DNA from 3 places in the Enterobacter sp. Taxon_8 genome. Region 3 is predicted to be linked to each of the others. Evidence: predicted binding sites of a transcription regulator. Region 3 holds the regulator's gene; each other region holds the start of a gene.
What was found. Region 3 encodes Fur, which represses iron uptake genes when iron is present. Its sites were predicted from a motif close to ATAATAATGAGAACNACTATCAA; they were not measured.
Positions count from the first base shown of each region.

Region 1: a site for Fur is predicted at 1,523-1,545, ahead of AC4IBF_RS05925 (Nramp family divalent metal transporter). Genes of this name have one in related genera too.
Region 2: a site for Fur is predicted at 6,277-6,299, ahead of sodA (superoxide dismutase [Mn]). Genes of this name have one in related genera too.

Region 1 covers NZ_CM177989.1:1,237,856-1,248,320, forward strand. Annotated here, with positions in the region: gene AC4IBF_RS05915 (sensor domain-containing phosphodiesterase) at 1-4, shown strand, start outside; gene AC4IBF_RS05920 (NupC/NupG family nucleoside CNT transporter) at 49-1,236, opposite strand; gene AC4IBF_RS05925 (Nramp family divalent metal transporter) at 1,585-2,823, shown strand; gene AC4IBF_RS05930 (DUF2502 domain-containing protein) at 2,856-3,197, opposite strand; gene mgrA (L-glyceraldehyde 3-phosphate reductase) at 3,325-4,323, opposite strand; gene ipdC (indolepyruvate decarboxylase) at 4,509-6,167, shown strand; gene AC4IBF_RS05945 (ion channel protein) at 6,168-7,403, opposite strand; gene glk (glucokinase) at 7,609-8,574, shown strand; gene AC4IBF_RS05955 (LytR/AlgR family response regulator transcription factor) at 8,610-9,341, opposite strand; gene AC4IBF_RS05960 (sensor histidine kinase) at 9,345-10,465, opposite strand, start outside.
Region 2 covers NZ_CM177989.1:4,480,560-4,491,024, reverse strand. Annotated here, with positions in the region: gene AC4IBF_RS21380 (AzlD domain-containing protein) at 26-349, opposite strand; gene AC4IBF_RS21375 (AzlC family ABC transporter permease) at 349-1,008, opposite strand; gene AC4IBF_RS21370 (helix-turn-helix domain-containing protein) at 1,111-1,659, shown strand; gene AC4IBF_RS21365 (LacI family DNA-binding transcriptional regulator) at 1,677-2,672, shown strand; gene AC4IBF_RS21360 (alpha-galactosidase) at 2,777-4,900, shown strand; gene AC4IBF_RS21355 (MFS transporter) at 4,945-6,210, shown strand; gene sodA (superoxide dismutase [Mn]) at 6,373-6,993, shown strand; gene yiiM (6-hydroxyaminopurine reductase) at 7,189-7,863, shown strand; gene cpxA (envelope stress sensor histidine kinase CpxA) at 7,916-9,289, opposite strand; gene cpxR (envelope stress response regulator transcription factor CpxR) at 9,286-9,984, opposite strand; gene cpxP (cell-envelope stress modulator CpxP) at 10,136-10,465, shown strand, end outside.
Region 3 covers NZ_CM177989.1:3,250,838-3,261,302, forward strand. Annotated here, with positions in the region: gene speF (ornithine decarboxylase SpeF) at 1-1,796, shown strand, start outside; gene potE (putrescine-ornithine antiporter) at 1,793-3,106, shown strand; gene pgm (phosphoglucomutase (alpha-D-glucose-1,6-bisphosphate-dependent)) at 3,210-4,850, opposite strand; gene seqA (replication initiation negative regulator SeqA) at 4,875-5,423, opposite strand; gene ybfF (esterase) at 5,607-6,380, shown strand; gene ybfE (LexA regulated protein) at 6,509-6,796, shown strand; gene fldA (flavodoxin FldA) at 6,952-7,482, shown strand; gene fur (ferric iron uptake transcriptional regulator) at 7,774-8,220, shown strand; gene chiQ (ChiQ/YbfN family lipoprotein) at 8,313-8,639, opposite strand; gene chiP (chitoporin ChiP) at 8,687-10,084, opposite strand.

The DNA.
Region 1 (10,465 bases), 2.0 Mb from region 3:
ATAAAAAAACCGGGAGCCTGGCTCCCGGTTTTTGTTTCACGGTAAACGTTACAGGACCAGTGCCGCAATGGACGCTGACAGGACGCTCACCAGCGTAGAGCCGTAAACCAGTTTCAGGCCGAAGCGAGATACCACGTTACCCTGTTCTTCGTTCAGACCTTTAATCGCACCCGCGATAATCCCGATGGACGAGAAGTTCGCGAAGGAGACCAGGAACACGGAGAGAATGCCTTCCGCACGCGGAGAAAGCGTACTGGCAATTTTCTGCAGATCCATCATTGCAACGAATTCGTTAGAAACCAGCTTGGTTGCCATGATACTGCCCACCTGCAGCGCTTCGTGAGCCGGAACACCCATCACCCATGCAACCGGATAGAAGATGTAGCCCAGAATCCCCTGGAAGGAGATACCCAGCACCGCAGCGAACAGGGCGTTCAGCGCAGAAATCAGCGCAATGAAGCCGATCAGCATGGCGGCAACGATAATCGCGACTTTGAAACCGGCCAGAATGTACTCACCCAGCATTTCGAAGAAGCTCTGGCCTTCGTGCAGGTTTGACATCTGAATGTTCTCTTCGCTTGCGTCAACGCGGTACGGGTTGATCAGCGACAGAACGATAAAGGTGCTGAACATGTTCAGAACCAGCGCAGCAACCACGTATTTTGGTTCCAGCATGGTCATATACGCGCCCACGATAGACATGGAAACGGTAGACATTGCGGTTGCCGCCATGGTGTACATGCGGTTGCGGGACATCTTGCCGAGAATATCTTTATACGCGATGAAGTTCTCAGACTGACCGAGGATCAGGGAACTGACGGCGTTGAAGGATTCCAGCTTGCCCATACCGTTCACTTTGGATAACAGGAAGCCAATTCCACGAATCACGAACGGCAGAACGCGGATGTGCTGCAGAATACCGATCAGCGCGGAGATGAAGACGATAGGGCAGAGAACCTTCAGGAAGAAGAACGCCAGACCTTCGTCGTTCATTTTACCGAAGACAAAGTTGGTCCCTTCGTTGGCGAATCCGAGCAGTTTTTCGAACATTTCGGAGAAGCCTTTCACGAAGCCGAGGCCTACGTTGGAGTTCAGGAAGAACCACGCAAGTAAAACTTCAATGACCAGCAGTTGAACAACATAACGGATACGAATTTTTTTGCGGTCTGTGCTGACCAGCAATGCAAGTGCAGTAACGACAACAAGTGCCAGGACAAAATGAAGGACGCGGTCCATATTTGCTCCAAATATGAGGCAGGTTTAATTTTCGTGCACATTCTATGTAACAACCGAAAAGAAAACGAGATCGAGGACACACTATAGTTACATCCTGTGACGAGTCTCAAAAATAGTGATCCACAATACATTTTTGTAATGTTAGGTAAATGCGTGAAAAGTTAAGTTTGTGTGCTAGTCTTCACAAAAGCATGCGCGATTTCAGTTTCGGTTAGATCGCCCCACTTACCCGCCCGTCTATCGTTCAAAGCTATCAGAGAAATCACTGCAAACTTTATAAATGATCTTGATAACCATTCTCATTTTGATAGCATTAAACATAGCAAAGGCTATATTTCAGAGGCAGAAATGACAAACAGTCGCGTAGAGGGTAGCAGTGGCAGAGCCGCGCGCAAGTTGCGGTTCGCATTAATGGGACCTGCGTTCATCGCTGCCATTGGCTATATCGATCCAGGAAACTTTGCGACCAATATTCAGGCCGGGGCCAGCTTCGGCTATAAGCTGCTGTGGGTGGTGGTCTGGGCTAACCTGATGGCGATGCTGATTCAGATGCTCTCCGCAAAGCTGGGGATTGCGACGGGTAAAAACCTGGCGGAGCAAATTCGCGACCATTACCCGCGTCCCGCCGTCTGGCTCTACTGGGTTCAGGCTGAAATCATCGCCATGGCTACTGACCTCGCTGAGTTTATCGGTGCAGCGATCGGCTTTAAGCTGATTCTGGGCGTGTCGCTGTTGCAAGGGGCGGTGCTGACCGGGATTGCCACTTTCCTCATCCTGATGCTGCAGCGTCGGGGTCAAAAGCCGCTGGAGAAGGTGATTGGTGGTCTGCTGCTTTTTGTGGCGGCGGCCTACATTGTCGAGCTGATTTTCTCACAGCCGAATCTGGCACAGCTCGGTAAAGGGATGGCGATCCCAAGCCTGCCAACGTCGGAAGCGGTGTTCCTGGCCGCCGGGGTGCTGGGGGCGACCATCATGCCGCACGTGATTTATTTGCACTCCTCGCTGACGCAGCATCTCCACGGTGGGACGCGTAAAGAGCGTTACTCCGCCACCAAGTGGGACGTCGCGATCGCTATGACCATCGCAGGGTTTGTAAACTTGGCGATGATGGCGACTGCAGCCGCGGCTTTCCACTTTAACGGTCATACCGGTATTGCCGATCTCGACCAGGCGTATCTCACGCTGGAGCCGTTGCTGAGCCATGCTGCCGCCACGATATTTGGTCTCAGCCTGGTAGCTGCCGGCCTTTCTTCTACGGTGGTGGGCACGCTGGCAGGCCAGGTTGTGATGCAGGGGTTTGTCCGCTTCCACATTCCGCTGTGGGTTCGTCGCTCCGTCACCATGCTACCGTCATTTGTGGTGATTCTGATGGGTCTCGACCCAACGCGAATTCTGGTCATGAGCCAGGTTCTGCTGAGTTTTGGTATCGCGCTGGCGCTGGTGCCGCTGCTGATCTTTACCAGCAACAAAACTCTGATGGGCGAGCTGGTTAACTCAACGCTGGTAAAACGAACAGGATGGGCCATCGTGGTGGTGGTCGTTGCGCTGAACCTGTGGTTGTTGGTGGGAACCGCACTGGGTCTTTAACAAAAAAAGGAGCCTCCATGGCTCCTTTTTTATTAGTGGTGATGGCCGTGACCATGACCTTTCCCGCGACCCCAGCCGCCGCGACGGTCGTCACGATCGTTCCAGCCTTCACGGTAGCCGCGCTCATACGCGTTGTCTTTATACCAGCCGCGGTGTCTGCCGTTATCATGTTTCCACCAGCGATCGCCGCGCCATTCATAATGACGGTGCCAGTAGTCACGGTCGCGCCAGTAGCCGCCGTCCCAGTATCTGCCGTAGTCGTCACGATCGCCAATTTGTAATTTTACTGATGGCAACAGGGTGATTTCGCCCGCAGTGGCGATCAGCGGCGCCGAAGCCAGTAATACCGCTGCAAGAATCAGTGACCTGAACATACTCTTTCTCCTTCACGATCGGGGCCTTTGGTGGGCCTGTTAACGCAATTTTACGAGTTGGTAAAGCTTCGTATCATCGCCTCAACTCCGAATTCCTGGGGGAGAGCACTTTTTGCTAAAAACGGTTTTATATTGAACTGCTCAGGATCGCGTCTATACGGGCCAAATCATCCACAGAGAAATGGCGGTTTGCCAGCATCCCCACGGCGTCATCAATTTGAGCCGCTTTACTCGCCCCAATCAGCACTGAGGTCACACTCTCATGACGTGATACCCAGGCCAGCGCCATCTGGGACAGCTTCTGGCCGCGCTCTTCCGCCATGGCGTTCAGCTTTCTAATCTTCTCCAGCTTCTCTTCGGTGAGCTGGTCGGGGTTAAGGAACTGACTGCCGCTTGCCGCGCGTGAGTCTGTGGGAATGCCGTTCAGATAGCGGTTGGTCAGTTGCCCACCGGCCAGCGGCGAGAAGGGAATACAGCCGACTCCTTTTTCCTGCAGCACGTCCAGCAATTCTTCTTCCGGCGCACGCTCAAACAGGGAATATTTCGGCTGGTGGATCAGGCAGGGCGTACCGAGATCGTCAAGGATATCAATCGCCTTGCGGGCCAGTTCAGCGGGGTAGTTGGATAATCCAACATACAGAGCCTTCCCCTGACGCACCGCATGGTCAAGCGCTTTCATGGTTTCCAGCAGCGGCGTCTGCGGGTCAGGACGGTGATGATAGAAGATATCCACATACTCCAGCCCCATCCTCTTCAGGCTTTGATCGAGGCTTGCCAGCAGGTATTTGCGTGACCCCCAGTCGCCGTAAGGACCCTCCCACATGGTATAGCCCGCTTTGGTTGAGATGATTAGCTCGTCGCGCCAGGGCAGGAAGTCCTCCTGTAAAATACGGCCGAAATTACGTTCGGCCGATCCCGGTGGCGGGCCATAGTTGTTGGCAAGGTCGAAATGCGTAATGCCCAGATCGAACGCACGCTGTAAAAGTTGACGGCTGTTTTCGATAAGGGTGGTATCACCGAAGTTATGCCACAGCCCGAGCGAGATGGCGGGCAACCTGAGCCCGCTTTGCCCACAGCGGCGATACTCCATTGTCCCGTAACGATTTTTGTCCGGCTGATAACCCATTTTCGTAACCTCTGGCGCTGAAGTGTAAAATCAGTGTATGCGTTTACATTTACGTGAAAAAAAGCAGCATAGCGCAGCCTTTTTTGTAAAGCATTCTTTCCATGTCCTTCTTATCGCCAATTCTGGACAGCCATCACGCTTATTTAATACTCAAGGTGAGGTCAACATTAGAAGGATACCTGTTCATGCGTACCCCATACTGCGTCGCCGATTACCTGCTGGACCGTCTTACAGATTGTGGAGCCGATCATCTGTTTGGCGTGCCGGGCGACTATAACCTGCAGTTTCTCGACCACGTGATAGACAGCCCCGATATCTGCTGGGTGGGCTGTGCCAACGAGTTAAACGCCTCTTATGCCGCGGACGGATATGCCCGATGTAAGGGCTTCGCCGCGCTGCTGACGACATTTGGCGTAGGAGAGTTAAGCGCCATGAACGGCATTGCGGGCAGCTATGCCGAACATGTTCCGGTACTGCATATTGTGGGGGCGCCGGGTATGGCGTCACAGCAAAGAGGGGAGCTACTGCACCACACGCTGGGCGACGGTGAGTTTCGTCATTTTTATCATATGAGCGAGCCGATTACTGCTGCACAGGCGATCCTGACCGAACAAAACGCCTGCTATGAAATCGACCGGGTGTTAACCACTATGCTCCGGGAGCGTCGCCCCGGCTATCTGATGTTGCCTGCCGACGTGGCAAAAAAGGCCGCCACGCCTCCTGTAAGCGCTCTCACGCTCCGCCATGCGCATGCCGATAGCGCCTGCCTGAAAGCGTTCCGGGAGGCCGCTGAGAACAAGCTTGCCAGAAGCAAGCGTACTGCGCTGCTGGCCGATTTCCTTGTCCTGCGCCATGGCCTGAAGCATGCGCTACAGAAATGGGTTAAAGACGTGCCGATGGCACATGCCACCATGCTGATGGGCAAAGGAATATTTGACGAACGTCACGCTGGTTTTTACGGCACCTACAGCGGATCGGCGAGCGCTGGCGCGGTAAAAGAGGCGATTGAAGGGGCTGATATCGTGCTGTGCATCGGGACGCGATTTACCGATACCCTTACCGCCGGCTTCACGCATCAGCTCACCCCGGCACAAACGATAGAAGTTCAGCCTCATGCTTCACGCGTTGGTGATATCTGGTTTACCGGCATCCCCATGCTTCAGGCAATCGAAACGCTGGTGGAGCTGTGTAAACAGCACGTGCACGGTACGCCCGTACCGTCCTCTCAAAACTTGATGGCCTACCCGCAGCCGGATGGCTCGCTGACGCAGGCGAATTTCTGGCAAACGCTGCAGACGTTTATTCGTCCGGGAGACATCATTCTTGCGGATCAGGGCACCTCGGCCTTCGGCGCGATCGACCTTCGTCTGCCGGCGGACGTGAATTTTATCGTCCAGCCGCTGTGGGGATCGATCGGTTACACGCTGGCGGCGGCATTTGGCGCACAGACGGCCTGCCCGAACCGGCGCGTGATTGTCCTGACGGGGGATGGCGCGGCGCAGCTCACCATCCAGGAGCTCGGCTCGATGCTGCGGGATAAACAACACCCCATCATTCTGGTCCTTAACAACGAAGGGTATACGGTGGAAAGAGCGATCCATGGGCCTGAGCAACGCTATAACGACATTGCGCTATGGAACTGGACGCAAATCCCGCAGGCACTGAGCCTTGATCCTCAGGCCCAGTGCTGGCGGGTCAGTGAAGCGGAGCAGCTGGCGGACGTCCTTGAAAAAGTGGCGCACCACGAGCGGCTCTCGCTGATTGAGGTGATGCTGCCGAAAGCGGATATCCCGCCGCTGCTGGGGGCGATTACCAAAGCGCTGGAAGCGCGCAATAGCGCCTGATTATTTGTCGTTTCGCCAGGCCATCATCATCGGTTTGCCCGCCAGCAGGAGCCAGGCGGGCAACATCACGATACAAAGCAGAGGGAAAAGCGTCGAATCTGGTACGACTACAGCCGCCATAAACAGGCTTAGCCAGGCGTCGCGCGTGACCACCAGAACCAGCCCCAGAATAGAACAAGAGACGGTAATCGCCGCAGGGACCGCATCGACATGCTCGTGCAGCATCAGCCCCAGCGCGACGCCGACAAAGACCGCCGGGAAGATGCGTCCACCGCGGAAACCGCAGGCGGCCGCCACCACCAGCGCTGCCAGCTTGATTACGGCAAACAGCAGATAGTCGGAGACGCTAAATACCTGGCTGAAGGCCAGCTGCTGCATCTCGTCCAGACCTTTGAACAGCGTCACCGGCCCGCCGATTGCCCCTAAGATACCGAGGATCAAACCGCCGGCTCCCAGAATCAACACCGGGTGTTTGAGTCTATGCATCAGCCGATGCAGACGTGGAAGGCACCACACTGCCACCATGCCCAGCGCAATGGCGATGGCGACGACGATGGCGCCGCTGAAAATATCAGCGATTTGCATCTGGCCGTAGTGGGGCAGGGAGAGTGAAAAATGGGGATGGAAAAACAGGCTGGTGGTCAACGCCCCGGCTGCTGCGGCCATCAGCGGCGCAAACAGCTTATCCCACAGCGGGACGTCGTTATTGCTACTGAGCGTCTGCGAAAAGATCAGTGCTGCCGCAACGGGCGTGCCGAAAAGCGCCCCGATGGTGCCTGCGGAGGCGAGAATGGTCCAGTCCAGCGCGCCGACGCGAGGCAAAATGCGTGAACCGAGAAAAACCGCCAGGCCAATATTCACGGCCATAATCGGGTGCTCAGGACCCAGACTGACGCCGCCGGCAAGGCCCAGAATCAACGCAATGATTAGCCCTGGCAACGCCGAGGGCGCAACCGGGGCACCAATCAACGGTTCCTGTGCCGGATCGGGGCCGGCATGGCCGGGACTGAAACGGATCACCAGACCCACCGCTATACCGGTTAACGTCAGCATTCCAACGATCCAGGCAGGAGAATCAACGGGGACGCCCAGTCCTGCAGGAAGCGCGTTCCATAATAGTGTTTGCAGCACCGACGCGACTTTCATCACGACAATGAGCACCAGACTTGAAACCACGCCAATGATGAGCGCCGGAATGGCCAGCAATAGCATGGTTCTGGCTCGCGGGTGGAGCATGATGATTTCCTTGTACAAAACGGTATTACGTTACTTTGCACATTAAGCCTTATGGCAATAGTGCAAAAGGTGCTGAAACGGTAAAGTTATTCTGTGACGAAGATCGATAATCCACGGGCATTCACCTTCCGGTCGTTGTTGTTATCACGCCTTGAATTTACAGTGTCCCAAAGATTTATTTTGACTTTAGCGGAGCAGTTGAAGAATGACAAAGTATGCGTTGGTAGGTGATGTGGGCGGCACGAACGCGCGCCTCGCATTATGCGATGTAAGTAGTGGTGAAATTTCCCGGGCGAAAACCTATTCCGGGCTGGATTATCCAAGCCTTGAGGCCGTTGTCCGCGTATATCTGGAAGAACATCAGGTGAGCGTTGAAGATGGCTGCATCGCAATTGCCTGCCCGATAACCGGCGACTGGGTCGCCATGACCAACCATACCTGGGCATTCTCCATCGCCGAAATGAGAAAAAACCTCGGCTTTGCGCATCTTGAAATCATCAATGACTTCACCGCGGTGTCCATGGCGATCCCGATGCTGAAGCCGGAGCATCTGATCCAGTTTGGCGGCGCTGAACCGGTCGAGGGTAAGCCGATTGCGGTCTACGGGGCCGGTACCGGCCTGGGCGTTTCACATCTGGTGCATGTCGCTCAGCGCTGGGTGAGCCTGCCGGGTGAAGGTGGTCACGTGGACTTTGCGCCTAACAGCGAAGAAGAGGGCATTATCCTCGAAGAATTGCGCGCTGAGATCGGCCACGTCTCCGCCGAGCGCGTCCTTTCAGGTCCGGGACTGGTGAACCTGTACCGGGCGATTGTGAAATCAGACGGTCGTCTGCCGGAGAATCTACAGCCAAAAGACGTTACCGAACGCGCGCTGGCGGACAGCTGCATTGACTGCCGTCGTGCCCTGTCGCTGTTCTGCGTGATTATGGGACGCTTCGGCGGCAACCTTGCGTTGACGCTGGGTACCTTCGGGGGCGTTTATATCGCGGGCGGAATTGTGCCGCGCTTCCTGGAGTTCTTCAAAGCCTCCGGCTTCCGCGGCGGGTTTGAGGATAAAGGGCGATTCAGAAGCTACGTACAGGACATCCCGGTTTATTTGATCGTGCATGATAACCCGGGCCTGCTGGGGTCGGGTGCCCACCTGCGTCAGGTTCTCGGTCAGATTCTCTGATGCTTGGCCCTCTCCCGCGGGAGAGGGCTTTTTCTTTACAGGTGCATAAGCTGGCGGAACTCTTTCACCTTGCTGCGGCTCACCGGCACCTGAAAATCCAGATCCTTCAGGCGCAAGATATAGGTGTTGTTAAACCACGGTTCGATCTCGCGGATCTTGTTTAAATTCACGCAGAACGAGCGGTGGCAGCGGAAAAAGTGCGACGCAGGCAGCTTGCTGAAAAACTCGGTGATGTTCATCGCCATCACGTAAGATTCCCGCCGCGTATAGACAAAGGTCATCTTTTCATGGGCTTCGGCATAGTAGATATCATTGACCGGCGTCACGATGATGCGCTCATCTTTGACCAGATTGATGGTGTCGTTGTCCCTTACCGTTGGGCTGGCGTTAGCAGGGGCTGTCTGCTGCTGCCATGCGGCCTCCAGCTTTTGCAGCATGCTGACAATCCGCGATTCCTGGTAAGGCTTAAGGATATAGTCAAACGCCTCCAGCTCGAAGGCCTCTACGGCGTGCTCTTTCCAGGCGGTAACGAACACAATAAACGGCTTATGGGCAAACTGATTGATGTTTTGCGCCAGCAATACGCCATCCAGCGACGGAATATTGATATCCAGAAAAATGGCGTCGACCCGGTTATGCTGCAAAAACTTCAACACGTCCAGACCGTCATCAAACGTACCCACAATGTCCATCTGGCTGTGGGTGTTGATAAGCCAGGTTAGCTCCTGTTGAGCCAGAATTTCATCTTCGACAATAATAACTTTCATGGGTTACTCCACCTGGGGCAACAGTGATGTTGTCGAATGGACCGGAGAGCGCTCATTCGGGACGTAAAAAGCAATTTCGGTGCCCGGTTCAAGACGCTGAATGTGCAGTCCATCGCCGTAAAGCAGCTTGACCCGGTGGTGTACGTTCAGCAGGCCGATTTTATTTCCGGGCATCTCGTTAGACTCGACGCGCTCAATGACTTTAGGATCAATTCCGTGGCCGGTATCGCGCACGGCAATCCGCACCCGGTTTCCGCTTTCGGTGATGCTGATGGTGACCACCCCTTTGCCTTTACAGGGTTGAATGCCGTGAACAATCGCGTTTTCGACCAGCGGCTGGATAAGCAGGCTCGGGATCACGCAGTTGACCTCTTCATCAATATCGTAAATGACCGTGAGCTTGTCGCCAAAGCGCGCCTGCTCAATCGCGATGTAGTCTTTTATCTGATACAGCTCTTTTTTGATGTCGATCTGCTCGTCATCTTTCAGCTCGATGTTGTAGCGCAGATAGCGCGACAGATTAAAAATCAGCTGGCGCGCGGTGTCCGGATTAAGACGAATGGACGAGGAGATCGCGTTCAGCGCGTTAAACAGGAAATGGGGATTGATTTTGCTCTGCAGCGCGCGAAGCTCTGCCTTATTTGCCATCTCACGCAGCTGTTCTGCCCGCGAAACCTCCAGCTGAGTCGAGATAATCTGCGACAGGCCGATGGCCATCTCCTGCAGCGTCGAGGTGATCTGATGCGCGTGGCAGTAATAAATTTTCAGCGTACCCGTCACGACGCCTTTCTCCCACAGCGGGATCACCAGCATGGAGTGGATTTCCGGCGTTCGGTGGGCTTCATCATTGTTTTTAATAATGATTTTACCGTAGTTAATCGCCTGTCTGGTGGTCGGGCTAATGGTGTCATCGTTGTCGCGATAGTTGTGTTCCCCCACGCCGACGTAGGCCAGCACGTGGTCAATATTGGTGATGGCGACAGCGTCAGCATGAATGTCGTGGCGAATGATCTCGCAGACCTGACGCAATGATTCCGCGTTAACGTGACGGAAGAGCGGCAGCGTTTTGTTGGCGATATCCAGCGCCAGCTTGGCCTGACGTGCGGCGCTTGCTTCTTTTTCGC
Region 2 (10,465 bases), 1.2 Mb from region 3:
GAAAGAGCGCCCCAGGGGCGCTTTTTTAGTTTATGCCCGCCACGCGCAGCAGCGCGGTTACCACTGCCGCCGCTACGATCACCACAATTAACGGCATCTTCCGCCAGGCCAAAAACACTGCAAACGCCACGCCCAGCACGCGCGCCATGCCGGCAAAGTGGTCACCTTCATAAAACGTGGTCGCCAGCGCCACGGAAAACAGCAATACCGTTGCCGCATCTGACAGCAGCGCCTGTGAACGCTCTGACAATGCCAGCCTGCTGCCCAGTTTTGCCCCGCCGAGGCGCATCAGATAAGTTCCCGCAGACAAAATGGCGATGCCGAGAATAAAGAACGTCATGTTTTCCATTATTTTTTCCTCGCGGCAAGACCGAGTAAAGAGAGCAGTACCGGCAGACCTACCGGGGCAAACGGCACGGCGGCCAGCGACAGAACGGCACCGCTGCAGGCGCGTATCAGCGTGGTGCGGTTTTTAAATGCGGGAACCACTAATGCCAGCAGTATCGCCGGGAATACCGCATCCAGGCCTATGGTTTCCGGGTCCGGCAGCAGTTTGCCGACCATGGCACCCAGCAGCGCGCCAAGCGGCCAGACGATGGCGACGCCTAAACCGCACAGCCAGTAGGCGGCTTTACGCTGCTCGGCGGTTTTTTGCGACAGGCCAAACACCACGCTTTCGTCGTTCATGATGTGGCAGCCCAACAGGCTCAGACCGCGCTTACCGACCAGTTCTCGCACCGTCACGCCAAACGGCACGTGGCGCGCGTTGACCAGCAAACCCGCGGCTGCAGCCGCCAGCGGGTTACCGCCGCTTGCTACAATGCCGATAAACATAAACTCTGACGCGCCCGCGAGTACGGTGATGGAGAGCACAAACGGCACCCAGACCGGGAAACCGTAGGCCATCGCCAGCGAGCCGTAGGACATTCCCACCACGCCCACCGCGAGGCAGACCAGGATGATTGCTTTTATGGTGTCGCCTTTCAGACAAGAGAGATGTTGCTTCATACATTTTTAGCCATATCGAACGTGTATCCATTATAATGAACGCAACGAAACTGATTTTCAAGGCGAACGATTCGTTCGTTTTATAGAACAAGAGGCCGTTATATGACGCAGCCAATCAGCCTGATCGCTAAAAGTCTGGTGCGGGAACGTCTGCGCACCGGACTTTCGCTGGCGGAAATTGCCCGCCGTGCCGGGATCGCTAAATCCACGCTTTCCCAGCTGGAGTCCGGCAACGGTAACCCTAGCCTGGAAACGCTGTGGTCGCTCTGCGTGGCGCTGGATATTCCTTTCGCCCGTCTGCTTGAGCCGCAGTTGCCGACCACGCAGGTGATCCGCCGTGGTGAAGGTACGAAAGTGGTCGCCGGACAGGCTAATTATGAAGCCATTTTACTGGCGGCATGCCCTCCCGGCGCGCGCCGCGATGTCTATCTTCTGATGACCCAACCGGGCGCAGATCGTATTTCTCAGCCGCATCCGCCGGGCTCTGTTGAACATATTATTGTGACGCAGGGCCGGGCGCTGGTCGGCCTGCTCGACGCGGCGGAAGAGCTCGGCGCAGGGGATTACATTTGTTATCCCGCCGACCAGCCGCACATCTTCAAGGCCCTGGAGCCAGACACTTACGCGCTGCTGGTGGCGGAACAAAACTAACAGAGATACGGAAACTCATGTCGCTTAAAGCCATTGCCAAAGAACTGGGGCTGTCAGTCACCACCGTCAGCCGCGCCCTCAACGGATATGACGACGTCTCCGCCGAGACGCGCGCTCGCGTAGAAGCGGAAGCCCAGCGACGCGGCTATCGGCCTAATACCTTCGCCCGCCGCCTGAAGATGGGCAAAATTGATGCCGTTGGGCTGGTGTTCCCGGTCCATCCTGTTCCGCTCAATAACAGCGTATTTATGGACATGGTCGGCGAAATTAGCCACGAACTGGCGCGACATGAGATCGACTTATTGCTTATCGCCGACGACGATCTGGCGGATAAGCACAGCTATATGCGCATGGTGCAAAGCCGCCGCGTGGATGCGCTGATTGTGGCCCACACGTTGGATCGCGATCCGCGACTTGAGCAGCTGCAGGCCGCCGGATTTCCCTTTCTGGCGCTTGGTCGCAGCCAGCTACCGCAGCCGTACGCGTGGTTCGACTTCGACAACTATGCCGGTACGTACAATGCTACACGCTGGCTAATCGGAAAAGGCCATCAGCGCATTGCCCTACTGGGCGAAAGCAACAATCAGGCATTCATCACCCAGCGTCGTCAGGGCTATCTGGACGCGTTGCGGGAAGCCGGGCTTTCCAGCGAATGGCTGCGCGCCATGCCCCCTTCGCGCCGCGTGGGTTATGCCACCACGAAAGAGCTTCTCTCGCTGTCGCAGCCGCCCACGGCCATCATTACCGACTGCAACACTCACGGTGACGGCGCGGCGATGGCGCTGGCAGAGCTGGGCCGTCTGACCGGCGAGAGCGCCGTTGCGCTGGTTGTTTATGACGGGCTCCCGCAGGACAGTATCGTCGATGCCGACGTGGCGGCAGTGATCCAGTCCACCCGCCAGGGCGTCGGGAAACAGATTGCCGATATGGTGCGTCAGCTGATTAACGGCGACGATATTGAACGGCTTCAGGTGCTTTGGCAGCCCGAATTCTCTCCCGGCCAGACGGCCTGAATCTCTCCATTTTCTAAAGCCGATCACAAAACCGAAACGTTTTGGTTTGTATCCGAAACGTTTCGGGTCAACACTCAGATCATCCCGATGACAGGAGATGTCTGATGCAAGATTCCGTTTTACGACTTGAAAGCAACACGGTAGACGTGGTGATCAAAACGTACCCGTTCGCCGAAATTCTCTACTGGGGGCCGCACCTTCAGCACTTTTCGCCACAGGATGTTGCTATGCTCGCGCGCCCTGTTGCTAACGGCAGGCTTGACGTCGACTCCCCGGTCACGCTGATGGCCGAGCTGGGGCACGGTCTGTTTGGTGCTCCCGGCATTGAGGGGCATCGGCAGGGGCTGGACGGTTCACCCATGTTCACCACCACAGACGTACAGCAGTCAGGACAAACCCTGACGGTGACGGCGGAAGATGAACATGCGGGCCTGCGTCTGACCAGTGAACTGGCGCTGGATGCCAGCGGTGTGCTGGTGGTTCGTCACGGTTTAACGAACCTGAAAGCGATCCCCTGGCAGGTGGACCGTTTCGCCGTCACGCTGCCGGTGGCCGAACGCGCGCAGGAGGTGATGGCCTTCCACGGACGCTGGATCAGGGAATTTCAGCCGCACCGCGTAAAGCTTGAACACGACAGCTTCGTGATTGAAAACCGTCGGGGTAAAACCTCCCACGAGCACTTCCCGGCGCTGATTGCCGGTACGCCGTCGTTTAGCGAAATGCAGGGTGACGTCTGGGGCGTGCATCTGGGCTGGAGCGGCAACCACCGCCTGCGCGCGGAAGCGAAAACCGATGGTCGCCGCTATCTGCAGGCCGAAGCGCTCTACCTGCCGGGCGAAATGGCGGTTGAGGAGGGCGATACGCTCTGGACGCCGCGCCTGTATGCCAGCTATTCCACGCATGGCCTGAACGGCATGAGCCAGCCGTTTCATCGCTACCTGCGCAACAACGTTATCCGCTTCCCGGAAAACAAACCGCGCCCGGTGCACCTCAATACCTGGGAAGGGATCTACTTCAACCACGATCCGGACTACATCATGCGCATGACCGACGAGGCGGCGACGTTGGGTGTGGAGCGCTTCATCATTGACGACGGCTGGTTCAAAGGTCGTAACGACGACCATGCCGCGCTGGGCGACTGGTACCTGGATGAGAAAAAATACCCGAACGGCCTGACGCCGGTGATCGACCACGTCAAACGGCTCGGCATGGAGTTTGGCATCTGGGTTGAGCCGGAGATGATCAACCCGGATTCCGATCTGTACCGCGCACATCCCGACTGGGTGCTGGCGCTGCCGGGCTACAAACAACATACCGGGCGGCACCAGCTGGTGCTCAATCTGAGTATTCCGGAAGCATTTGATTATCTTGTGGAACGCATGAGCTGGCTTCTGGGTGAACATGAAGTCGACTACGTGAAGTGGGACATGAACCGTGAGCTGGTACAGCCGGGTCACGACGGGAAGGCCGCCGCTGACGCGCAAACCCGCCAGTTTTATCGCCTGCTGGACGTGCTGGGTGAACGTTTTCCGCACATCGAATTTGAATCCTGCTCATCCGGCGGGGGGCGCATTGACTATGAGGTGCTGACGCGCTGCCACCGCTTCTGGGCCTCGGACAACAACGATGCGCTGGAGCGCAACACCATCCAGCGCGGCATGAGCTATTTCTTTCCGCCGGAGGTGATGGGGGCGCATATCGGTCATCATAAATGTCACGCCACCTTCCGCCAGCACAGCATTGAATTTCGCGGTCTAACGGCGCTGTTTGGCCATATGGGGCTGGAACTTGATCCCCTCACCGTCGATGAGAAGGAGCGCGAAGGCTATCGCCGTTACGCCGCGCTGTACAGGCAGTGGCGCGAGGTTATTCATCAGGGCACACAATGGCGCGTGGATATGCCGGATGCCAGTACGCTGGCACAGGGTATTGTGAGCGAAGATAAAACGCAGGGGCTGTTTATCGTCAGCCAGCTCGCCATGCCGGACTACACGTTGATGATGCCGCTGCGCATGCCGGGGCTTGAGCCCTGCGCGCAGTATCGTATTTCGCTGCTCGATCACCCTGATATTCACATCACCGGTGAGGGGGGACATACCATGCGCAAGCTGCCGGCATGGATGGAAACACCGCAAACGGCGAGCGGCGAGTGGCTGATGCAGGCGGGCATTGCGCTGCCGATTCTGGATCCGGAAACCGCCGTTCTGATTGGCGTTGAACGCGTGTAAAGGTGACGGGCCGGGCTGCCGGCCCTCCGTTGAGGATAAAAATAATGAACACAACACCCTGTACCCACAAAGACAACCCTAACTTCTGGATTTTCGGGCTGTTCTTCTTTCTCTACTTCTTCATCATGGCCACCTGCTTTCCGTTCCTGCCGATCTGGCTGTCGGATATCATCGGCCTGAACAAAACCCATACCGGCATCGTCTTTTCCTGCATCTCACTCTCGGCCATTGCCTTCCAGCCGGTGCTTGGGGTGATCTCGGATAAACTGGGGCTAAAAAAACACCTGCTGTGGATCATCTCCGTGCTGCTGTTCCTGTTTGCCCCTTTCTTCCTCTACGTCTTTGCGCCGTTACTCAAAGCCAACATCTGGCTGGGCGCGCTGAGCGGCGGCATTTATATCGGCTTTGTCTTTTCGGCGGGCTCAGGAGCCATTGAGGCCTACATTGAACGCGTGAGCCGTAACAGTTTCTTTGAGTACGGTAAGGCGCGCATGTTTGGCTGCCTCGGCTGGGGGCTATGCGCCTCCACGGGCGGGATCCTGTTCGGCATCGATCCGTCGTATGTTTTCTGGATGGGTTCGGCGGCGGCGCTGCTGTTGATGCTGCTGCTGGTGGTCGCGAAGCCAAAACCCAACCAGACGGCGCAGGTGATGAATGCGCTGGGTGCCAACCAGCCGCAGATCACCGCGAAAACGGTCTTTAGCCTGTTCCGTCAGCGTAGGATGTGGATGTTTATTCTGTACGTGATTGGCGTGGCCTGCGTCTATGACGTCTTTGACCAGCAGTTTGCTACCTTCTTCAAAACGTTCTTCGCCACGCCGCAGGAGGGCACTCGCGCCTTTGGTTTTGCGACCACTGCCGGGGAAATCTGCAACGCGATCATCATGTTTTGTTCACCGTGGATCATTAACCGCATCGGCGCGAAAAACACGCTGCTCATCGCCGGGGTGATTATGGCGACGCGCATTATCGGCTCGTCGTTTGCCACCACCGCTGTAGAAGTTATTGCCCTGAAGATGCTGCATGCGCTGGAGGTGCCGTTCCTGCTGGTGGGGGCCTTCAAGTACATCACCGGGGTGTTTGATACGCGTCTTTCGGCGACTATCTACCTGATTGGCTTCCAGTTTGCCAAACAGTCGGCAGCCATCTTCCTTTCCGCGTTTGCCGGAAATATGTATGACCGGATCGGTTTCCAGGAGACATACCTGATGCTGGGCTGTTTCGTGCTGGCGATTACGGTGGTGTCGGCGTTTACGCTCAGCAGCAGGGAGGAGATTGCGGCAGGCAATAAGGCGCTGGAAGTCCATTAACGCTCTGAACCCACGCACTATTCCGGCGTTGGTCAAAAAACGAATAACCTTATAAAAACTACGGCATTGATAATCATTTTCAATATCATTTAATTAACTATAATGAACCAACTGCTTACGCGGCATTAACAGCTGTGCCGCCCGACAATAATGGAGAGGATTATGAGTTATACACTGCCATCCCTGCCGTATGCCTACGACGCACTGGAACCGCATTTCGACAAGCAGACGATGGAAATCCATCACACTAAACACCACCAGACCTACGTGAACAACGCGAACGCCGCGCTGGAAAGCCTGCCAGAGTTCGCTAACCTGCCTGTTGAAGAGCTGATCACCAAACTGGACCAGCTGCCAGCGGACAAGAAAACCGTGCTGCGTAACAACGCGGGCGGCCACGCAAACCACAGCCTGTTCTGGAAGGGCCTGAAAACCGGTACCACCCTGCAGGGCGACCTGAAAGCGGCTATCGAGCGCGACTTTGGTTCCGTTGACAACTTCAAAGCGGAGTTCGAGAAAGCCGCTGCAACCCGCTTCGGCTCCGGCTGGGCGTGGCTGGTACTGAAAGGTGACAAACTGGCGGTTGTTTCTACTGCTAACCAGGATTCCCCGCTGATGGGTGAAGCGATCTCTGGTGCATCCGGCTTCCCAATCCTGGGTCTGGACGTCTGGGAACACGCTTACTACCTGAAATTCCAGAACCGTCGCCCGGATTACATCAAAGCCTTCTGGGACGTGGTGAACTGGGACGAAGCAGCAGCGCGTTTCGCCGCTAAAAAATAAGGTTGCATTGACGCCTGTGAGAAGCGAGTCTTATGACTCGCTTTTTTTTGTATCTGTATACCCGTCATACTTCAAGTTGCAGGTGCGTTGGCTGCGTTCGCTCACCCCAGTCACTTACCTGAGTAAGCTCCTGGGGATTCACTCTCTTGCCGCCTTCCTGCAACTCGAATTATTTAGGGCATAAAAGGAGCAGCGATGCATTATCCGGTGAATGTATTTACAGGCAAGGTAAGGGAGTACGACGGCAGCCGCCCGAGCGCCATCGCCAAAATTCAGGTCGACGGTGAGCTGACGTTAACCGACCTCGGGCTTGCGGGCGACGAGCAGGCCGAAAAGAAGATCCACGGCGGGCCGGAACGCGCGCTGTGCCACTACCCGCGCGAGCACTATCAGCACTGGAAGGCAGAGTTCCCGGAGCAGGCGGATCTCTTCGTTGCTCCCGCGTTTGGTGAAAATCTCTCCACTGAAGGGCTCACCGAAAAGAACGTGTTTATTGGTGATATCTACCGCTGGGGCGATGCCCTGATTCAGGTGACGCAGCCGCGCTCGCCGTGCTTCAAGCTCAACTACCATTTCGGCATTCATGACATGTCGGCTCAGATGCAAAGCGCGGGTAAAACCGGCTGGCTGTACCGGGTGGTGCTGGCCGGGCAGGTCGCAGCAGATGCGCCGCTCGAGCTGGTATCACGCCTGAGTGAGGTGTCTGTTTATGACGCCTGCGCCATTGCCTGGCATATGCCGTTTGATGACGAGCAGTATCATCGCCTGCTGTCGGCTGCGGGGCTATCGACCAGCTGGACAAGAACGATGCAGAAGCGACGTTTAAGCAGCAGGATCGAGGATAATTCCCGGAGATTGTGGGGTAAGTAGTGCCCTTGATCCCGGCCCTCTCCCCTTCGGGGAGAGGGTTAGGGTGAGGGGGTTAAGAACGCTTGTACAATGGTAGCCACAGCGTTAACCGCAGCCCACCCAGCGGGCTGTCGTCGGCTCTCACCCAGCCGCGGTGCTGCTGCATGGCGGTTTCAACAATCGCCAGACCCAGTCCCGTGCCGCCCGATTCCCGGTCGCGCGCCTCATCGGTACGATAGAACGGACGGAAAATCTGCTCGCGATCTTCCGGGCTGACGCCAGGACCGTCGTCGTCGACAATGACGGTGATCCCGTCTTTATCCACCGAGAACGCCACCTCAATCTTCGTATGCGAGTAGCGCAGGGCGTTACGCACAATATTCTCCAGCGCGCTTTCCAGCGCGTTGGGGTTACCGTAGAGCGGCCACGGGCCCGGTGGGAAGTTGACGGTGAAGGATTTGCCCATCTGCTCTGCTTCGAATGCCGCGTTGTCCAGCACCTCGTGCCAGAGGTGATTCGCTTTCACCGTTTCGCTAACCAGCGCGTTTTTCTGCTGATTGCGGGACATGACCAGCAGATCGTTGATCATGCTGTCCAGGCGGTGAGCTTCGGTTTCGATACGTTCCAGCTCTTTGCTTTCCCCGCTGCGGCGACGCAGCAGCGCGGTGCCAAGCTGTAAGCGCGTTAGCGGGGTGCGCAGCTCGTGCGAGATATCCGACAGCAGGCGCTGCTGTGCGGTCATCATGCGATCGAGAGCGCTCACCATCTGGTTAAAACTGGTCCCGGCGGCAAGGAACTCCTGCGGTCCGGCTTCCAGTTCAGGGTGTTGTCGCAGGTTACCCTGTGCCACCTCATCGGCGGCATTCTTCAGCTTACGCGCCGGTTTTGCCAGGCTCCACGCCAGCCATAACAGCAGCGGCGAACTGACCAGCATAGTAACAATCAGCAGCAGGAGAGGGCGGTCAAACAGCAGGTTGATGAAGTCGGACTGGGAGCTGCTCGCGGGGCGAATCAGGTAGAGCTGATAATTATCCTCTCCGTCCCTGACGGAGAAAGGCCCCACCATCTCTACGCGCCCATATTTCTTCTTCTGGGGATGATCGGCGTTATCCGCCTGGCCAATGAAGTTGCGGATAATCTGCATTTCATTGCGATCGGCCCCAATCACGCGGCCTTCGCTGGTCACCAGCAGCAGGCGTTGTCCGGGCGGCGCCCACTTGTCGATAGCGCGAAACAGCCTGCGCCACCACATTAAATCGTTTGGCGGATCGTTTGCCAGCTCGGCTTCCACGTGCTGCTCGATCATCACGCCCTGACGTTGCTCGCTGTCGAGAAGCTCCGTCATCTGGCGTGAGTCAAGTTTTGGCAACATCAGTACGAGCATTAAAACCAGTGCCAGCGTCAGCCAGAAGATGGCGAAGATGCGGGCGGTTAAGCTTCCTATCATGAAGCGGAAACCATCAGATAACCGCGACCACGCAGGGTTTTAAACCATGGGTGACCGTCTTTACGCTCCGGCAGCTTACGGCGCAGGTTAGAGATGTGCATGTCGATGGCGCGGTCAAACGGGGTGAGGCGTTTGCCCAGCACCTCCTGGCTTAGATGTTCACGCGAAACCACCTGGCCGAGGTGCTGCGCCAGCAGATATAGCAGGGTGAACTCCGTGCCGGTCAGTTCCAGCGTCTGGCCATCAAAGCTCGCTTCCTGACGGCCCGGGTTGAGGCTCAGGGAGTCGACTTCTAGTGTAGGTGAGCTGTTGTCGGTATTTTGCTGCTGTTCGCTCCAGTGGGAACGACGCAGGATAGCGCGAATACGGGCAACCAGTTCACGGTCGTTAAACGGCTTTGGTAAATAGTCATCCGCGCCCAGCTCAAGGCCGAGTACGCGATCAAGTTCGCTGCCGCGTGCGGTCAGCATGATTACGGGAGTCTGGTGTGTCTGGCGAAGTTCTTTCAACGTATCAATACCGTTTTTCTTCGGCATCATCACGTCGAGCAAAAGTAAATCGATGCTGTCGTCAAGGAGACTCAGCGCCTGCTCGCCATCATGGGCAACCAGGACGTTGAAACCTTCCATGTCGAGCAACTCCTTTAAAAGGGATGTGAGCTCTCGGTCATCATCAACTAACAGGATTTTATTCATTGTTTAAATACCTCCGAGGCAGAAATTACGACATCAAGGCTGTCTAATCCATGACTTTACGTTGTTTTACACCCCCTGACGCATGTTTGCAGCCTGAATCGTAGACTGTCTCTCGTTGAATCGCGACACGAAAGATTTTTGGGAGCAAGTGATGCGCAAAGTTACCGCTGCCGTCATGGCCTCAACGCTGGCGTTCAGTGCGTTTAGCCAGGCTGCTGAAGCTATCATCAGCGATAACAGTCCCTTACAAGAGGGCGCAACGCAGAACAGCAGCCAAAGCCATATGTTTGACGGCATAAGTTTAACCGAACATCAGCGTCAACAGATGCGAGATCTGATGCAGAGGGCAAGACACGACCAGCCCCCTGTTAATGTTAGCGAAATGGAGACAATGCATCGCCTTGTCACCGCAGAAAATTTTGACGAAAGCGCTGTACGCGCTCAGGCCGAAAAAATGGCACAAGAACAGGTTGCCCGCCAG
Region 3 (10,465 bases):
AGTTCTTCCGCCGCCATCCTGCCGGCAATCAGTTCGTTGATTTCTTTGGCGAGACGCTTTTCCGCTCCGACCTGTGTAACGCCGACGTGGCGATGGGCGATCTGCTGATTCACGAAGGCGCGCCGTGCATTGCGCAGCAACATGCGGCGAAGGTCTTTAATGCCGATAAGACCTACTTCGTGCTGAATGGCACCTCGTCATCCAACAAAGTGGTGCTTAACGCCCTGCTCACCCCGGGCGACCTGGTGCTGTTCGACCGTAACAACCACAAATCTAACCATCACGGTGCCCTCCTCCAGGCCGGTGCAACGCCGGTCTATCTGGAAACCGCGCGCAACCCGTACGGCTTTATCGGCGGCATTGACGCCCACTGTTTTGAAGAAAGTTATCTGCGCGAGCTGGTGGCGGAGGTGGCGCCGAGCCGTGCACGCGATGCGCGTCCGTTCCGCCTGGCGGTGATCCAGCTGGGTACCTACGATGGCACCATCTATAACGCCCGTCAGGTGGTGGATAAGATTGGGCATCTGTGTGATTACATCCTGTTTGACTCCGCCTGGGTGGGTTACGAGCAGTTTATCCCGATGATGGCCGACTGCTCTCCGCTGCTGCTGGAGCTGAACGAAAACGACCCGGGGATTTTGGTTACCCAGTCCGTGCATAAACAGCAGGCGGGCTTCTCCCAGACCTCGCAAATCCACAAGAAAGATAGCCACATCAAAGGACAGCAGCGCTATGTCCCGCACAAGCGGCTGAATAATGCCTTTATGATGCACGCCTCCACCAGCCCGTTTTATCCGCTGTTCGCTGCGCTGGACATTAACGCCCGTATGCATGAAGGCCAGAGCGGCCGCAACATGTGGATGGACTGCGTGGTGAACGGTATCGAAGCGCGCAAGCTGATTCTGGAAAACTGCCATTATCTGCGCCCCTTCGTGCCGGAGACGGTGGATGGCCGTCCGTGGGAAAGCTGGGACACGGCGGAAATTGCGACCGATCTGCGCTTCTTCCACTTCGTACCGGGTGAAAACTGGCACGCCTTTGAAGGCTACGCCGAGCATCAGTACTTTATCGACCCGTGCAAGCTCCTGCTAACCACGCCGGGCATTAACGCCCGCACCGGGGAGTATGACGACTTCGGCGTGCCCGCCACTATCCTCGCTAACTTCCTGCGTGAAAACGGCATCGTGCCGGAAAAATGCGATCTCAACTCGATCCTGTTCCTGCTCACGCCTGCGGAAGATATGGGCAAACTACAGCAGCTGGTGGCGCAGCTGGTGCGCTTCGAAAAACTGCTCGAGAGCGATGTTCCGCTGAAAGACGTCCTGCCTTCTCTCTACAAACAGCATCCGGAACGTTACGCGGATTACACCCTGCGCCAGATCTGCCAGGAGATGCATGACCTGTATGCCCGCCACAACGTGAAGCAGCTGCAGAAAGAGATGTTCCGCAAGTCCCATTTCCCACGCGTGATGATGAGCCCGCAGGACGCCAACTACGCCTATCTGCGCGGTGAAGTTGAACTGGTTTCACTGCGCGACGCGGAAGGCCGCATCGCCGCGGAAGGCGCCCTTCCTTATCCGCCGGGGGTATTGTGCGTGGTCCCTGGGGAGGTCTGGGGCGGCTCCGTGCTGCGCTACTTCGCGGCGCTGGAAGAAGGCATCAACCTGCTGCCGGGCTTCGCGCCGGAGCTGCAGGGTGTGTACGTCGAAGAGTGCGAGGGCCGCAAACAGGTTCGCTGTAACGTCATCAAACAACCCGCCACTCAGCCCGCGCTGCTGAAAGGAGAGAAATTATGAGTAAGTCCAATAAGATGGGCGTGGTGCAGCTAACTATCCTCACCATGGTGAACATGATGGGCTCCGGGATTATCATGCTGCCAACCAAACTGGCTGAGGTGGGTACCATCTCTATCATCTCCTGGCTGGTGACCGCCGTAGGCTCAATGGCGCTGGCGTGGGCGTTTGCCAAGTGCGGGATGTTCAGCCGCAAGTCAGGCGGCATGGGGGGCTACGCCGAGTATGCCTTTGGTAAGTCTGGCAACTTTATGGCCAACTATACCTACGGGGTGTCACTGCTGATCGCCAACGTGGCGATTGCCATCTCCGCCGTGGGCTACGGTACGGAGCTGTTTGGCGTGACGCTCAGCCCGGTACAGATTGGCCTGGCCACAATCGGCGTGCTGTGGATCTGCACCGTGGCTAACTTTGGCGGGGCGCGTATCACCGGACAGCTCTCCAGCATCACCGTCTGGGGGGTAATTATTCCCGTTGTCGGCCTGTGCATCATCGGCTGGTTCTGGTTCAGCCCGACCCTGTACGCCAACTCCTGGAACCCGCACCATGTGCCGTTCTTCAGTGCAGTCTGCTCTTCTATCGCCATGACGCTCTGGGCCTTCCTCGGTCTGGAATCCGCCTGCGCGAACGCAGAAGTGGTTGATAATCCGGAAAAGAACGTCCCGATTGCGGTCCTCGGCGGTACGCTGGGCGCGGCGGTGATCTATATCGTCTCGACTAACGTGATTGCCGGGATTGTGCCAAACATGGATCTTGCTAACTCTACGGCGCCGTTCGGACTGGCCTTCGCGCAGATGTTCACGCCGGAAGTCGGGAAAGTGATTATGGGTCTGATGGTCATGTCGTGCTGCGGTTCACTCCTTGGCTGGCAGTTCACCATCGCGCAGGTGTTTAAATCCTCGGCTGATGAAGGGTACTTCCCAAAAATCTTCTCCCGCGTGACCAAAGCCGATGCGCCGGTGCAGGGCATGCTGGTGATTGTCATCTTCCAGAGTGGATTGTCGCTGATGACCATTAGCCCGTCGCTGAACAGCCAGTTTAACGTGCTGGTCAACCTGGCTGTCGTGACGAATATCATTCCGTATATTCTGTCGATGGCGGCGCTGGTGATCATTCAGAAAGTGGCGAAGGTGGATCCGCGCAAAGCGCGCGCGGCCAATATCGTGGCGCTGATTGGCGCGATTTACAGCTTCTATGCGCTCTACTCATCGGGCCAGGAAGCGATGCTCTACGGGGCAATGGTAACCTTTATGGGCTGGACGCTGTACGGTCTGGTGTCACCACGGTTTGAATTGAAGAACAAGCACAGTTAGGTCAAAGCAAAACGGCAACCCAAGGGTTGCCGTTTTATTGTTTTCTCCCTCTCCCTTCGGGAGAGGGTCAGGATGAGGGCATCAGCCCGCACCCAAACCGCACTTACGCGTTTTTCAGCACTTCGCTGACAATCTCTACCGCTTCTTTCTCAATCTGCTGACGATGATCAGCGCCGAGGAAGCTTTCGCAATAGATTTTATACGCATCTTCCGTGCCGGATGGACGCGCGGCGAACCAGCCGTTTTCGGTCATCACTTTCAGTCCACCAATGGAGGCGCCGTTACCCGGTGCCGCCGTCAGACGTGCGGTGATCGGGTCGCCCGCCAGGGTGCTTGCGCTGACCATCTCCGGTGAGAGTTTGGAGAGGGCCGCTTTCTGGGCTGACGTCGCGCTGGCCTGAATACGGTTATAGCTTGGTGCACCAAAGCGTGCCGCCAGCTCGTTGTAATGTTCCTGCGGGTTCTTACCGGTGACCGCGGTGATTTCCGCCGCCAGCAGGCACATGATGATGCCGTCTTTATCGGTTGACCATGGCGTGCCGTCGAAACGCAGGAAAGATGCGCCCGCACTCTCTTCACCGCCGAAGCCGAAGCTGCCGTCGTGCAGACCGTCAACAAACCATTTGAAGCCCACCGGCACTTCCACCAGCTTGCGGCCCAGCGCCTCAACCACGCGGTCGATCATCGCCGAGGAAACCAGCGTTTTACCGACAGCCACCTCTTTGCCCCACTGCGGACGGTGCTGGAACAGATAGTTAATTGCGACCGCAAGATAGTGATTCGGGTTCATCAGCCCGGCAGGGGTGACGATACCGTGACGGTCATAATCGGGGTCGTTAGCAAACGCCAGATCGAATTTATCACGCAGCGCCAGCAGGCCCGCCATCGCGCACTCGGAGGAGCAGTCCATACGGATCGCGCCGTCTTTGTCCAGATGCATAAAGCGGAAGGTCTGATCGACGTGATCGTTCACGATGGTCAGATCCAGCTTGTAGTGCTCGGCGATACGTTTCCAGTATTCGATACCGGAGCCGCCCAGCGGATCCACGCCCAGCTTGAGGCCGGCTTTCTGGATGGCCGCCATATCGACGATATCCGCCAGGCCTTCCACGAACGGCTGAACCAGATCCAGCTCTTTCACGTGGCCGGACGCCATGGCCGCATCCAGAGAGATGCGCTTCACGCCTTTCAGGTCATCAGCCAGCAGCGCGTTCGCGCGATCCTCCACCACTTTGGTGACGTTGGTATCTGCCGGGCCACCGTTAGGCGGGTTATATTTGATACCACCGTCTTCCGGCGGGTTGTGGGATGGCGTGATAACGATACCGTCAGCCAGCGCTCCACCTTTTTTGTTGTGCACCAGGATGGCGTTAGAGACCGCAGGCGTTGGGGTGAAGCCGTTGTTCTCCTGAACAATCACATCAACGCCGTTTGCCGCCAGCACTTCCACCACAGAGATGAACGCCGGTTCAGACAGGGCATGGGTATCTTTCCCCACGTAGCACGGACCGGTAACGCCGTTTTTAGCGCGCTCTTCCGCAATGGCCTGAGCAATGGCCAGAATGTGCGGTTCGTTAAAGCTATGGCGCGCCGCGCTGCCGCGGTGACCAGATGTACCAAACTTCACTGCGTGTTCTGCGTTGCCCACGACCGGCTTCAGCACGTAATACTGCGCGGTCAGCTGAGCGACGTTAATCAAATCGCTTTGTTGTGCAGGTTGGCCTGCACGGCTGTGATTTGCCATTACCGGGTCCTTCTGATGCAAGGGTTAAATTGTACCGCAAACCTTTTCAATCAATTCCGCCGGGAACTGCATGGACTGCATGATGTGTTCAATCATGCTGCACTTGCGGCCCGTATTGGTATTGGTGATCACCCAGTACGGGGTGCCAGGAACATGTTTGGGTTTGGTTTGATTGCCATTTTGCAGCAGCGTCTGCTCGTCGCCCGCGAAATAGACGCGAGTACGACCGTGCAGCGACTCGGTCGCTTCAGCAAACGCTTTGTTATCCAGTGAGTAAAGTGTAGACAGCACCAGCATAAAGCGGTTAACCGCCTTTTTCTGCTCCGCGTATTCATCGGAAAGGAGCAGCTCGCGCATCGCGCGCACTTTATCTTTTGCCGGCGTCACGGCAGGTTTTGCTTGTGCAACAACGCTTGGCTGAGACACGACATCTTTGGTGACTGGGGTAGCAGGCTGTGAAGCGGCGGAAATTTTAAGCATGCGCCGTAAAATGTCGGACGCGCTCTCCCCGATATGCCGCGTCTGGCTGGCAATATACTGATAGAGTTCGTCATCAACTTCGATTGTTTTCATCTTAATCCAGTGCGATATCTTATCTGAATACAAGTCATTGGGATTATAAGGTCAAATCCCAACAGCGGATAGCGTCAAACCAGGTTGGCGGCAAAAGTCAGATTAAACTGGAACCTTGCAGCCGGGCGGCAGAATGGTCAACATGATACCCTAACCTGACATACGTAAAAAAAGAACTTTGCCATGAAATTGAATACCCGAGCGCAAACTGCACAATCGCCGAACAATAATTCTCCCATCGTACTGGTTCACGGGCTTTTTGGCAGCCTGGATAACCTGGGCGTGCTGGCGCGCGATCTGGTTACTGACCACGATATTTTACAGGTCGATATGCGCAATCACGGTCTTTCCGGCCGTTCCGACGAGATGACCTACGCGGCAATGGCGCAGGATCTGCTGGATACGCTGGATGCCAACGACCTGCAAAAGGTGACCCTCATCGGGCATTCAATGGGTGGCAAAGCAGTGATGGCCCTGACGGCACTGGCCCCGGAGCGTATTAACGGCCTGATTGTAATTGATGTTGCGCCCGTGGATTACGACGTCCGCCGCCACGACGAAATTTTTGCCGCCATCAATGCGGTCACCGAAGCGGGCGTCGCGACTCGCCAACAGGCGGCTGCCGTCATGCGTGAGCATCTTGATGAAGAAGGCGTAGTCCAGTTCCTGCTGAAGTCGTTTGTTGACGGCCAATGGCGTTTTAACGTGCCGGTGCTCTGGAACCAGTACAACAACATCGTGGGCTGGGAAACCGTCCCCGCCTGGCCGCACCCTACCCTCTTTATTCGCGGCGGTAACTCTCCTTACGTTACCGACGCGTACCGCGACACGCTGCTGGCCCAATTCCCGCAGGCTCGCGCCCACGTGATTGCCGGTGCCGGACACTGGGTGCACGCAGAAAAACCCGATGCCGTGCTGCGCGCCATTCGCCGCTATCTCGCTGATACGACAAATTGATTAAAAAGAAAGCGACTGGAAGGCTGCGGGCTTCCAGTCGTTGGCGTGCCGTTTTTGGTGATGTATGATGGCGCGCTTATCGCCCGGGCATTAGCAGGGCGGCGTGTTTCCCCCGAAGTCTCAGAATCATGGCCAAAGAACAAACGGACCGTACGACACTAGATCTGTTCGCGAATGAGCGTCGCCCGGGACGACCGAAGACGAATCCGCTTTCGCGCGATGAACAGCTGCGTATCAATAAACGCAATCAGCTTAAACGCGATAAAAATCGCGGGCTTAAGCGTGTCGAACTGAAGCTTAACGCCGACGCCGTCGATGCGCTGAACGAGCTGGCTGACGCGCGAAATATCAGCCGCAGCGAGCTCATTGAAGAGATGTTAATCGCCCAGCTTGAGACGTTGCGCAGCCAGGCATAAGTCTGAAAATCCCCTTTATTACCCTTTTCATGTAGCACAGAGTGCAGTCCTGCGCGATAGCTGTTTCCGCAGGGTTGCCAGTTCTGCTATTATTGCCCTTATCCGTGGCCGAATTGCGCCACCATACTATTAAGTTTCAAGAGGTTATTTTACTCATGGCAATCATCGGCATTTTCTTTGGCAGTGATACCGGCAATACCGAAAATATCGCAAAAAACATTCAAAAACAGCTCGGTAAAGACGTTGCTGATGTGCATGACATTGCCAAGAGCAGCAAAGAAGATCTGGAAGGCTATGATATTCTGCTGCTGGGTATCCCAACCTGGTACTACGGTGAAGCCCAGTGCGACTGGGATGATTTCTTCCCGACGCTGGAAGAAGTGGACTTCAACGGTAAGCTAGTTGCCCTGTTTGGCTGCGGTGACCAGGAAGACTACGCTGAGTATTTCTGTGACGCGCTGGGTACCATCCGCGACATCATTGAGCCGAATGGCGCGGTTATCGTAGGCCACTGGCCGACCGCTGGTTACCACTTCGAAGCGTCTAAAGGCCTGGCCGATGACGATCATTTCGTGGGTCTGGCCATCGACGAAGACCGTCAGCCAGAACTGACCGCAGAGCGCGTTGAGAAATGGGTTAAGCAGATCCGTGAAGAACTGCACCTGGACGATATTCTTAACGCCTGATTTTTCTCGCGGCGCAACGGCGGTTGCGCCCGCGCACCAGGTCAAACCGATTAAATTAATTGCTACAATCTTTTAACTTTTTCGCCCAGACCTGTACAATGTCTCCCTGATAAAATGTGGTTTTCCATCGAGCAAGTTTGTTGGTGATACCCCATTTTTATAAGCATATTTTGCCTGAGACTTGCAGTTTTCATTTAGCCATGGCAGTTCTATAATGAGACGCATTATCCCAGGTGCATTTTCTGTCACTTCCTACAGAAGTGAATCGTTTAGCAACAGGACAGATTCCGCATGACTGACAACAATACCGCATTAAAGAAGGCTGGCCTGAAAGTTACGCTTCCTCGGTTAAAAATCCTCGAAGTGCTTCAGGGTCCAGACAATCACCATGTCAGTGCGGAAGACCTTTATAAACGTCTTATCGACATGGGTGAAGAGATTGGGCTGGCTACCGTCTATCGCGTGCTGAACCAGTTTGATGACGCGGGCATTGTCACCCGTCATAATTTCGAAGGCGGTAAATCTGTTTTCGAACTGACCCAGCAGCAGCACCACGATCATTTGATCTGCCTCGACTGCGGCAAGGTCATTGAATTCAGCGATGATTCCATCGAAGCGCGCCAGCGTGAAATCGCCGCGCGTCACGGTATCCGCCTGACCAACCACAGCCTGTATCTTTACGGTCACTGCGCTGAAGGCGACTGCCGCGAAGATGACCACGCGCACGACGCAAAATAATCAAGTGTTCATACTCTGAGCCAGCCGAAAGGTTGGCTTTTTTTTGCCAGAAAAAAGCCCGGTAAGCACCGCGCCACCGGGCGTAAAGCAACTTATTTATTATTGTTGCGTATCTCGTTCCAGATCTTATCGCAACGCTTGGCCACTTCCTGATCGTTACCGGTTTTACGCGCCTGGATACAGGCCTGGTAATCCATCACGCGGACATTCTCCCGCGTCGCAAACTGCTCATGCGCTTTCTCTTTCTTCAGCACGTTCAGCACGCTCTGACAGGCTTCAATTTTCTCCGGCGATCCTTCTGCTGTATTAATACAGGCGCTATAGGCCTCCTTCAGCCGGGAATCTTCTTTCGGTGCCTCACTCTGAGCACACGCCACCAGCCCTGATGCCAGCAACGCGACGATTACGATTTTTTTCATCATATGCAGTCTCCGGTCCGGCGGGATCTAACCCGCCGGAAGATTCATCAGAAGATAGTGAACGGTGCGATAACCATGAATTTCACGTCACGTTCATCCTGGAAGATGTTGCCGTAACCGCCCGCGTAGCTCGGGATATCGGAGTGGTTGTCATATTGAGTGAAGTGCAGTTTGAACATTGTACCTTTCGCGCGGCCATCCTGCAGGGTATAGATAGCATCGAGGCTGTAAGAAGACTCTTTCAGGCGATAGTTGGGATCGTAGTATGCGTCCGGAGTTGCCATATCGGCAGGTTTTGCATCCCAGGCGTAAGCGTAAGAAGCGCCCACCGCCCAGCCAGGCAGGTTCCAGTTTTTCAGGTCGTACATTGCGCCGAAGAAGACCGCTTTCTCGCCGTCGGCGTTGAAGTCTGAGCGGTTATCCCACCAGATATCAAGACGACCGTTGGATGAGGCATAGGTCGGGGTCATACGCTGCAGGAAGTAGCCCTGCTGCCCTTCCGCCTTCACCCATGTTCCTTCCAGACGTAAATCAACCTGACCGACCTTATAGCCGAAGGTTAGTGCCTGCAGCCACGCGGTGCCATCATAAATGTCATTGACGCCACCGTTGCTGACTTTGTCGCGCGTACCGTAGAACTGATAGCTGGTACTCAGCGGGCTACCCGCGACATCAAACTTATAGCTGGCCTTGGCAAAGTACTGATCGATATACCCTTGCGCCTGGCCAAATGCTGCTTCGAGAACCAGATCGTTTTTGAAGTCGTATTTCGCCCCCAGCGAGTGGAGATAATCGACTTTGGTTTTCTTATCGTTCTGGTAGAACTTGTCCATCTCGATGTGCCAGGGTGCTTTGTACTCGTTGGTCCACATATAGGAGAAGCTCAACGCACCCGCATCACCGTAGTCAAAGTTCGCCCCGGCTTCCGCACCCTGATAGGTACCCGGCATAAAACTCCAGTGCGGTGCTAACAGGGTCTGGCCAGTTGGCTGAATATAACCACCGCGCGCCCATACCGGACCGTATTTAAATTTTGCAGCGGCTTTGTACAGGCTGATGCCGCTCTTATCCCCGGACCAGTCTTCTTTATACGCTTTATTGCTGGAGGAGAAGGCAATTTCGTTCGGGTGGGCGCTGTCGCCGTTTTCCGCCATTTCAATCGCGGTAAACGCAGCAATATCCAGACCGAACATATCCGCGGCATAGCCTGACTGGAAGTCCAGGTTGGCGTTCCAGGTGGAATGAGAAAGGTTGGTTTTGTATTTGTCTTCGGTGACGTCTTTACGGTCACGTTCACGCTGCCAGTAATAGATACCGCCCGTGAGGGTAGAATCGTCGATGAAGCCCGCCGCTTTCGCCTCTGGTGTCACCACCAGGCCCGACATTGCTGTCACACCGGCAATAGCCAGCGCCAGCGCACTACGTTTGCCACTGAACGTACGCATAGATTATTCCTCTTTGACGAATTAAAACGCCTGAAACGGCGTAAATAAAAAAGACCAAATGGTCAGGGGTAGTTTTAAATACCCTCGAATTAACTACCGTCGTTAGGTTATTTTTCGCGACGCGAATTATCAATGCTTTTTAGCGGACAAAAGTCAGGATTATGACGAAGTGCACATAATCAGTAGTGCTTTGTAACATTTGCAGGGAGGCGAGGAATGGCGGGGAATTTTCAATTATTTCAGTGGCTAGACGAGAAACATCTTCCCTTTCTTATAACCTTTTTGTTTTTCCTAATGACACAAACTTTTTTTTGAAAAATAAGTAGCACCTCATTGACCTGATATTTTTATCACACCTTTTTAGGCCCTGGCTTAATACCC